Regions from separate parts of the Thioalkalivibrio sp. ALJ15 genome, predicted to be linked through region 2. Evidence: predicted binding sites of a transcription regulator. Region 2 holds the regulator's gene; the other holds the start of a gene.
The links. Region 2 encodes FNR, which switches genes on or off when oxygen is low (the NO sensors DNR and NnrR bind a similar motif). Its sites were predicted from a motif close to TTGATNTANATCAA; they were not measured.

Region 1: hemN (oxygen-independent coproporphyrinogen III oxidase) is a predicted target of FNR. The motif match lies at 3,180-3,193, and genes of this name have one in related genera.

The regions. Positions count from the first base shown of each region.
Region 1 is NZ_KB912060.1:161,396-166,549, forward strand. Features, by position in the region: gene rmuC (DNA recombination protein RmuC) at 1-832, shown strand, start outside; gene hpnC (squalene synthase HpnC) at 838-1,716, shown strand; gene hemN (oxygen-independent coproporphyrinogen III oxidase) at 1,713-3,101, opposite strand; gene hpnD (presqualene diphosphate synthase HpnD) at 3,283-4,140, shown strand; gene hpnE (hydroxysqualene dehydroxylase HpnE) at 4,154-5,154, shown strand, end outside.
Region 2 is NZ_KB912057.1:257,801-262,954, forward strand. Features, by position in the region: gene G015_RS0104835 (hypothetical protein) at 1-1,314, opposite strand, end outside; gene G015_RS0104840 (cyclopropane-fatty-acyl-phospholipid synthase family protein) at 1,425-2,663, opposite strand; gene fnr (fumarate/nitrate reduction transcriptional regulator Fnr) at 2,869-3,600, shown strand; gene G015_RS0104850 (TIGR02444 family protein) at 3,593-4,078, shown strand; gene G015_RS0104855 (DUF2058 domain-containing protein) at 4,126-4,695, shown strand; gene G015_RS0104860 (DNA mismatch repair protein MutS) at 4,711-5,154, opposite strand, start outside.

The sequences.
Region 1 (5,154 bases), on a different contig from region 2:
ACACAACCTCGTGCAGGCCCTGTCCCGCCCCGGCGTGCGCGGGCGCTGGGGCGAGCTCACCCTCAAGCGCGCGGTGGAGCTGGCCGGCCTCTCGGCGCACTGCGACTTCACCGAACAGCCGCCGCTGGACGGCGACGGCGGCCGCCAACGCCCGGACCTGCTGGTGCACATGCCCGGCAATCGCGCCCTGGTCGTGGATGCCAAGACACCGCTGGATGCCTATCTCGACGCCGTCGCCGCGGCCGACCCGGAACCGCGCGCAGCGGCCTTCAAGCGTCATGCCCAGCACTTGCGCTCGCGCGTCACCGAGCTCTCCAGCAAGCAGTACTGGGCCAGCGTCGAGCAGTCCCCCGAGTTCGCCGTCCTGTTCCTGCCCGGCGACCCGTTCCTGGCCGCCGCGCTGGAACACGAACCCGGTCTCCTGGAATACGCCCTGGAACGCCAGGTTTTGCTCGCGACCCCGAGCACGCTGATCGCCCTGCTGCGCACGGTCGAGTACGGCTGGCAACAGGCGCAGCTCACCGAGCACGCGCTGGAGATTCGTGATCTCGGGGCGGAGCTCTCCCACCGCCTGGGCACCATGACCGAACACCTGGCGCGCCTCGGCAAGGCGCTGGACCAGAGCACCGACGCCTTCAACAAAACCGTAGGCAGCCTGGAGCGCCAGGTCATGCCGAGCGCCCGACGGTTCCAGGAGCTGGGTATCCGCGCGCGCAAGAACCCGGAGGCGCCGGATACCCTGAACAATCGCGCCCGCCAGCCCGTCGACGCGAACCTACCGGACGACAACCCGGACGGCGACACCGCTCCGGACACGGGCTCGCGGGACTGAGCCGCATGGCGGGCCGCCCCGACATCCGCGCCGCGTACCGCCACTGCCAGCGCCGTGCGGCGGAGCACTACGAGAACTTCCCGGTCGCCTCCTGGCTGCTGCCCGCGCGCCTGCGCGGGCCGGTCGCCGCGATCTACTGCTTCGCTCGCGATGCCGACGACCTCGCCGACGAGGACCAGCGCCCGGTCGACGAGCGGCGTGCCGACCTGATCGCCATGCAGGAACGCGTGCAGATCCTCGAGGACCCGGCCGCGGAATCCGAGCCGGAATGGATCGCGCTGGCCGATGCGCGGCAGCGTTTCAGCCTGCCCGCCGCCCCGTTCGTCGATCTGGTCGACGCCTTCATCCAGGACCTGGAACAGAAGCGCTACGCGACCTTTGGCGAGGTCATGGAGTACTGCCGCCGCTCCGCCAACCCGGTCGGGCGGCTGATGCTGTACCTCGACGGCAACCCGACCGAGGAGATGATTGGCTACTCCGACGCGGTCTGCTCGGCCCTGCAACTGATCAACTTTTATCAGGATCTGCACCAGGACATCACCGAGAACAACCGGATCTACCTGCCGCAGAACGAGATGGCACAGTACGGCGTCAGCGAGGAGATGATCGCGGCGGGCCAGACGACCTTTCAGTTACGAAACCTGATGCAGTTCCAGTACGCACGCGCCGATCGCCTGCTGCGCGCGGGGGCACCGCTCGGCGGCATGCTGCGCGGACGCATGGGCCTGGAGATCCGCGCCATCATCAACGGCGGCGCCCGCGTACTCTGGCGCCTGCGCCAGCAGGACGACGTATTCGCCCGCCCACGCCTGCGCACCCGCGACGCCTGGATCATCCTCGCCCACAGCCTGCGCCCCCGCCGCCGCAGGCGTAACACGAGCTAGACGACCTTGGAGTAGCGGCGCTGCGCTTCGCGGTTCAGGTAGGCGTCGAAGGCCATGGCAACGTTGCGGAGCAGGAGCCGGCCGCGTGGCTGGACCTCCAGGCAGTCGCTGCCGATGGTGACGAGGCCGTCGGCCTCCATCTCGGCCAGACGGTCCAGGGCATCGCCAAAGGTCTCCCGGAAGTCGATGCCGAATGCGGCCTCGATGCCGCCGAAGTCGACCCTCGAGTGACACATCAACTCGCTGATCACGGCGCGCCGCAGGCGGTCATCCGCGCTCAGCTCCAGGCCGCGGAACACGGGCAGCCGGCCGGATGCCAGCCGTTCCTGATAGGCATCGACCTCGCGCAGGTTCTGGCTGTAGCTGTCCCCGACCTTGCCAATGGCGGTCGGCCCCAGTGCCACGAGGTCGTACTCCGCGCGCGTCGAGTAGCCCTGGAAGTTTCGCTGCAGCGTGCCCGCGCGCTGGGCGATCGCGAGTTCGTCATCGGGCAGCGCAAAGTGATCCATGCCGATGTACACATACCCCGCGTCGGTCAGTCGCTGGATGGTCATCTCAAGGATCGCGAGCCGCTCCGTGGCCGGCGGGAGGTCGCCGTCGCGGATCTGGCGCTGCGTCTTGAACAGCTCCGGCAGGTGCGCGTAGTTGTACACGGCCAGCCGTTCCGGGCGCAGTTCCAGCACGCGGTCCAGTGTCGCGGAGAACGTGTCGACCGTCTGCAGGGGCAGCCCGTAGATCAGGTCCAGGTTGGTGGAGGTAAAGCCTTGCTCGCGCGCCTGGCGTACCGCCTGCTCGGTGACCTCGAACGGCTGGATGCGGTTGACGGCCTTCTGCACGGCCGGATCGACATCCTGCACCCCGACACTGATGCGGTTGAAGCCCAGCGACGCCAGGAGCGGCAGGGTGCCGGGGCGCACGGCACGCGGATCAATCTCGATAGAGAATTCCCGCTCCGGACCGGTCTCCAGCGTGAAATGCCGGCCCAGGGCCTTCATGACCCGGGTCAGGTCCTCGTCGGACAGATACGTCGGCGTCCCGCCCCCGAAGTGCAGCTGGCGTACCGGCCGATCGCGATCGAACAGCCCGCCCTGCAGGGCGATCTCCTGCTCCAGCGAGTCGAGATAGCTCGTCGCGCGCCGATAATTGCCGGTAATCACCTTGTTGCAGGCACAGTAGAAACACACCGTGTCGCAGAAGGGCACGTGGACGTAGAGCGACAACGGGCGCGCTGCACCTTCGGCATTCGTCGCCCGCGCCACCCGCGCATAGGCCTGCGCGTCAAACCCCTCATGGAACTGCGGAGCCGTTGGGTAGGACGTAAAACGAGGCCCGCTCACGTCATAGCGGCGCAGCACCTCGGGATCGAATACCAGACGTTGTTCCATACGACTCTCCGCAACGGGAGGGCGGGCCCTTGCGCCACCCTGACACCCCCACCCTACGCGGCCTCCAGCCGGGTACGGTTGATGTATGTCAAACGTGGCTTCGATCACCGCCGCCATCCGCATCCCGGCCCCGCTGTGCTAGCCTTGCCGTCCCAAGACGGAACCCCGATCCCGAGCGCGTATGTCCCCCGACGAATATTGCGAGGAGAAGGCCGCGAAGAGCGGCTCCAGCTTCTACTACGCATTCCGGTTCCTGGAACCCGACCGGCGCCGTGCGATCACCGCGCTGTACGCGTTCTGCCGCGAGGTGGACGACATCGTCGACGAGGTCAGCGAGGAGAGCGTGGCGCGCACCAAGCTCCAGTGGTGGCGCGAGGAGATCGAGCGTCTGTTCGACCATCAGCCGCGCCACCCGATCACCCAGGCCCTGCAGCCGCATCTGGCGCCGTTCGATCTCAGCCGCGAGTATTTCGACGAGATCATCGACGGCATGCAGATGGATCTCGACTACGACAGCTATCCCGACTTCACCACACTGTCGCTGTACTGCTACCGCGCGGCCAGCGTAGTCGGGATCCTGTCCGCCCATATCTTCGGCTTCTCGGACCGGCGCACGCTGAAATACGCGCATGACCTGGGGATGGCCCTGCAACTGACCAACATCCTGCGCGACGTCCACGAAGACGCGATGCGCGGCCGGGTCTACATCCCGCTGGACGAGCTGAAAAAGCACGGCGTAAAGCCCGAGGAATTCCAGCTTAACGTTACAGACGACCGCCACCGCGCCCTGTTCGCCGAGCAGGCCGAACGGGCCCGCCGCTACTATCAGCGCGCGGAGGAGCACCTGCCCGCCGAGGACCGCTACGCCCAGCGCCCGGGCCTGATCATGGCCGCGATCTACCGCACCCTGCTCGACGAGATCCAGGACGATGGCTATCGCGTGCTGGAGCACCGCGTGCGGCTGACCCCGATCCGCAAGCTCTGGATCGCCTGGCGCACTGCGCGCCGACTGAAGCGCGACTACCGCCGCGCGGGCTGACCGCGCCCGCCCCATGGCTGCCGTTCCCGCATCGCATCCGGTCGTCGTGCTCGGCGCCGGCTGGGCCGGTCTGACCGCCGCGCTGACCCTGGCCCGGGCCGGCATCGCGGTCCACCTGATCGAGGCCGCCGCCACCGGCGGCGGTCGCGCCCGCAGCCTGAACCGCGATGGCGCCGAACTGGACAACGGCCAGCACGTGCTGGTCGGCGCCTGTCACGCCACCCTGGAACAACTGCGCTCGGTCGGCACCGACCCGGAGCGCGCCTTTGCGGCGCTGCCGTTCGGCCTGCGCATGCATGCACCGGGCCGCCCTCATCCGGCCTTTGGCCTGGAGCCCCGCTCGCCACGCCTGCCCGCCCTCGCCAGTGGCCTGTGGCAAAGCCTCGCGGGCACCCCGCTGCACAGGCGCCTCCCGGCCCTTTTGGGGGCAGCCTCGATCCTGCATCGGCCGCTGGACGAGGACCTCGACGTACTCGAATGGCTGCAGACGCGCCATCAGCCGGACACGCTGATCCGCCAGCTCTGGGAACCGCTGTGCCTCGCAGTCATGAACACGCCGATCCGCAGCGCCTCGGCCCGGATCTTCCAGAACGTGCTGCGTCTGGCCCTAAACCACGGGCCGGACGACGCCCGACTGCTCATCCCGACCCGGCCGCTGGGATCGCTGTATCCGGAACCCGCCCTGCGCGAATTGCGCGAGCGCGGCGCCACGGTCGAGATCGGACGGCGCATTGTGGCCATCGAATCCGGGGGCACGGAGGCCCGCTACCAGCTCCGCGACCGCAACCATCGCGTCACCCATGCCAACGCGGTGATCCTCGCCACCGCGCCCAGCGCGGCCGCTCGGCTCCTGCCCGAGGCCCCCGAGCTGCAACCCCACCATCGGGCCCTGGTGGCCATGGGCGAGCGCAGCATCTGCACGGTGTACCTGCGCTACCCCGGCCCGATCCTGGAACGCCCGCCGCTACAGGGGCTCATCGACCAGCACGGACAATGGCTCATTCCCCGCCGGGT
Region 2 (5,154 bases):
CTCGATCACCTCTTCGCTCACGCGGATACCGCGCGCACTGCGCTTGAACCAGCTCTGCTGCCCCTTTCTCTCGACCTGCTGTCGTCGCAGCGCCTCCCAGCGCTCGACCGCGGCGGTATAGCGACTCTGCGCCTGCATGAGCTGGTCCCGCGCCGCGCGCAGGTCTTCGACATGACGCAGCGCCCGCCCCAGCAGGCGGCCTTCCGGCGAATTCACAGCGGGGCGGGACTGTTCCAGTTGCGAAAGTGCATCCAGCACCTCGCGCCCGATACCCAGAGTCGGCGAACGCAGGACCTGCGGATCCAGGCCACTGGCCGGGCTTTGCGCCAGCAACATCGCGAGCGAGCGCAGGCGACTGACCACACCCGCCTGAGCGACGCGGAAACGGTTGCCCTGATACTCCAGCCGATCCAGCGCATGCCCCAACCGCCAACCACCCGACCATTCGAAACTCAGCCGCCGGATCTGCCGCCCGTTGACCATCTCGAAGGCCAGTACAAACATGGCCTGCGTATCATCCAGTGAGCAGCGCGACAGGTCATCCGAGTCCGCCGCTGAAAACAGGCGGTCCAGAAATTGATCGATCCGCCGGACGCCATCCTCACGGGTTGGCGCGACGCCCTGAAGCCGGTCGCGCAGCGGATCCGCCAGTTCGGAGGCATCGTGGTGCAGTTTTTCCAGCGCGGCCAGACGAGCATCCGCAGTGGCATCCACCAGATCCGCGACGCGCGAGCGCAGCCCCAGCCGACGGTAGATCTCGATCTGCTCGGCCGCTGCTGCGAGGCTGGTATCGCCGGTCATCTCGCGCACCGCGACCGCGACGCCTTCCGGCGAGATATCCACCTCATGAAGCAGAACCTCGGCGGCCTTGCGTCGCCGCATGTCCGGCGCCATCTCGGCCATCGCCAGGTCGCGGGTCACGAACAGCAGGTCCGGCAAAAAGTCGATCGTATTGCGCAGCTGATCGCGTGAGCGCTCCTGCCGCTTGCCCCGCGTGGCATCGGCAATAAACCGCGCCAGCAGGCCAATCACCCCGAACAGCAGCGTGTAGACGGCAAAAAAGATGAAATTCTGGGCCGGGGCGGCGTGGCCAAAGCCCAGGAAATAGCCCCCCTGCATCGCGAGGAAGGTCACCGGGCCGGCCGCCCACAGCAGCTGCAGCATGTTGAGCGACCAGGGCACCTTGCGCGCGGTCGCCGCGACCTCGGTGATCCGGCTGCGCCCGGCCGCCTCGATCAGCACATGGTCCTGGCTCGGACTGGCGGCCTGGGGGGCCTCCTGCCGCTGTTGCCGCTTGCGAAACCTGCCAAACACGCGTCGTCCCTGCCCCCTCAGCGTTTCCGTGAAGTGTAGGGAAAACAGACCGGTTGCGGGTGCCCGGTCAGGAAAAAATGTTCAGGGAGCCAGGAAGTAGTCCGCAATCCCTACGCAGCACTGCGACCCCGGACTGCCGCCTCCCCCGGCGGCGTCGAAACCACCTTGGGCGCCTCGTCGGCATACAGATAGTCGCGGGTGAGCGGCACGGCATCCTGCTGTTTGGCCACCTGGATGTGGAACACCACCTGGCGCCACCAGCGGAAGGTCGCCTCGCAACTGGCCAGATAGAACTCCCACATGCGGCAGAAGCGCTCGTCGAAGTGGCCCACTGCCTCGGCACGGATGTTCTGGAACCGCCGATACCACTCGGCGAGCGTCTCCGCATAGTGCAGCCGCCAGAACTCGATATCGGTGGTATGCAGCGGGGTCGGCTCCAACGCCTCCATCACCTCGGACAGTGCCGGGGTATAACCGCCAGGGAAGATGTACTTGCTCAGCCAGGGGTTGGTGGTCCCCGGAGGCCCCTGGCGGCCAATCGTGTGCAGGACGGCCACGCCATCGTCCTTGAGCAGGTCGTTCACCCGCTGGAAGAACGTGCCGTAATTGGGCACGCCGACATGCTCGAACATGCCGACACTGACGATCCGGTCGTACTGGTCGTCGTGTTCGCGGTAGTCCTGATAGAAAAAGCGCACGCGATCGTCCAGCCCGCGGCGCTTCGCCTCGGCCTGGGCCACTCGCAGCTGCTCCCGGGACAGGGTGATTCCGTCCACCTGGACATCGGCATTCTCGGCCAGGTGAAAGGCCAGCCCACCCCAGCCGCAGCCGATATCCAGCACCCGCTGACCGGGCTCCAGCACCAGCTTCTTGCGCAGCATCGCGCACTTGGCCTGCTGGGCCTCCTCCAGGGTCATGTCCGGGCGCTCGAAATAGGCACAGCTGTAGAACATGCCTTCGTCGAGAAAACGGCGGAACAGCCACTCGTCCACGTCGTAATGATGGGAGATGTTCTGGTAGCTGCGCGCGATACGGTTGCCCTGCTCGAGGACCGCGCGAAACATGCACACCAGCGGGTGCACACGACGCTGGAATCTGGGCGCGAAGTTGCGCATGGCCACATCCAGAAACACCCGGATGCCCTCGGGACCCGGCGACCAGAGCCCGTCCATATAGGTTTCGCCCAGCTGAAACCCGGGATCTCGCGCGATGCGCTTGAGGGCCGCCCGATCATGGACCTGCAGCGTGATCTCGGGTGCCCCCTGCCCGAAACGGCGCTCGCTCCCGTCCGGCTCGCGCAGGATCAGCGTGCCGTGGTGCATGTATTCGTTCAGCATCCGTTCGATCATTGCGTCCCTTCCCATGCGAATCGCCTGCTATATTAAACAGAGTCTAGATATCGCACTCGCTCCGCCGCAAGCCTCTGAATTGGCTGATCCCTGCCACTCCAAAAGGTTCCACACTCACAATACCGGAATTCCTCATACGGGCAACCTCTATACGGGGGCCTCACACACCTTCCCTCACCGATGGCAAAACCGCTAACCTGAGCACATGACACTGCGCCCGACCCAAGCCTGCGAACACTGCACCCTGCGCCAGCTCTGTCTGCCGATGGGGCTGCCACAAAACGAACTCTGGCAACTCGACGAGATCGTGCAGCAACGCCGTCCGATCGAAAAGGGGGCCTTGCTGTTCGGCATGGGCGAGCGCTTCGACACCCTGTTTGCCGTACGCACCGGGGCGTTGAAGACCGTTCTGATCGGCGACGACGGTACCGAGCAAATCACCGGCTTCGCCCTCGCAGGCGATCTGCTGGGGCTGGATGCGATCCACTCCAGAAAACATCCGGTCAGCGCGGTCGCCCTCGAATCCACCAGTGTCTGCGCAGTCCCGTACACCCATGTGGACGACCTCGCCGGCAGGCTTCCGACATTCCGCCAGCACATGATGAACGTGATGAGCCAGGGGCTGGCTCAGGACGAAAGCCTGCATGCCCTGCTCGGGCAGCGCACGGCGGAGCAGCGCCTGGCCACATTCCTCGTCACCCTGTCGGAGCGGCATCGTGCACGGGGCCTGTCCACCGAGCGCTTCTACCTCCCGATGTCGCGCGCCGACATCGCGAACCACCTGGGGCTGACTCAGGAGACCATCAGCCGCCTGTTCACACAGCTGCGCAACCAGGGGGTAATCAACCTGCACACCCGGGATCTCGAGATCCTCGAGCCGACGACCCTGCGCAGTACCGCCGGCGTGACTTTTACGCCCGCCGCCAGTAGTGCCTGAGGCCGCCCGGCCACACGACTTCGACCGCTTCTGGGATTTCGCCCTGCGGATATGGGCCTGCGCCCCCGCACGGAAACGCCTGCTGCACTGGCAGGATGCCCATGAGGTCGATGCCATCCTCGCCCTGTTCGCCCTGTGGTACCCACGGCGAGTACACACACACGACTGGCAGGCGCTGATGCAGGCCGCCGCGCGCTGGCGCGAGCAAACCACCTCGCGCGTGCGCGCCCTGCGCCGCCGTCTCAAGCCCAACAGCCCCGATGAGCGACAACGCCAAGCCCTGTACGACGCCGTGAAAGGGCTGGAGCTGGCTTGCGAGCGCACGGCTGCGATGCGACTGTGTCAGCGCACGCAGGCGCTGGGCAATCCCGCTGCGACTCCCGATCTTGCGCGGCGTTTACACCTGCTGTTTCCCACCCTTCCCATGACCGAGATCCTGGACGGATTACCCGAACTTACACACGTCGGCTGCACATAGCAGAGGTTCGGGCTATCCTCCCGACACATTTTCTACAGGCAAGCGGCATGTCGGACGATCTGCGCAATCAGCTCCTGAAGGCCGGGCTGGTGGACGAAAAACAGGTGCGCAAGGCCAAGAGCCAGAAGCACAAGGCCCAGAAGACACAACCGAAAAAGAAAAAGGGCAAGCCCGCCGACGCCGAGGCTAGCGCCGCTGCGGCTCGTCAAGCCGAGCAGGCCCAGCGCTCGCGGGAGAAGAACCAGGAACGACAGGAAAAGGCCGAACGCCGCGCGCGCCGGGCGCAGATTCGCGAACTGGTGAACCAGCACCTGGCCCCGATCCCCACCGGCGACGCCGCGATCGACTACCACTTCCAGTTCGACGGGCAGGTCCGCCACCTGCCGGTGACCGAGGACACCCGCAAGCGCCTGGTCGACGGCCGCGCGGCGCTGGCCGGCCTGGAGCTGCACCCGAGCAAGGGTTTCCGTGTAATCCCGCGCGACATCGCGGACAAGATCCGCGAGCGGGATGCCGAATGGCCGCTGGTTATCCCGGCCGAGGAAAGCGGCGGTTCCGAGCCCGATCCCGACGACCCGTACAAGGACTACGTCGTCCCCGACGACCTCATGTGGTAACGCCTCGCTCGGGGCTCACGCCTTGCCGGTATCGCCCCCGGCCTGGGCGGTGGGGAGTTCGGCGAAATGCTCGCGCGCACGGGCAACCAGCTGGGCCGGCAGCCCGTTCTTCTCGGCAATCGTAAGACCAAAGGACACACCCGGCTCGCCAATCAGCAGCCGGTAGGTCGGGGACAGCGTCTCGGCATCGAACTGCATCGAGGCGTTCACGATGCCCGCGTGCTGGGCGGCATAGTCCTTCAGGGGCGCCAGGTGGGTATTCACAATCCCGCGCGTGCCACGCGCACGCAACTCGTCCAGCATCGCCATCGCCAGTGCCGCGCCCTCGTCGGGGTCGGTGCCCGTACCCAGCTCGTCCAGCAGGATCAGGGTCTCCGACCCCGCGTGATCAAGAATCCGCTTCAGAACCTCCACATGGCCGGCAAACGTGGACAGGTGGTGGAACAGGCTTTGATGGTC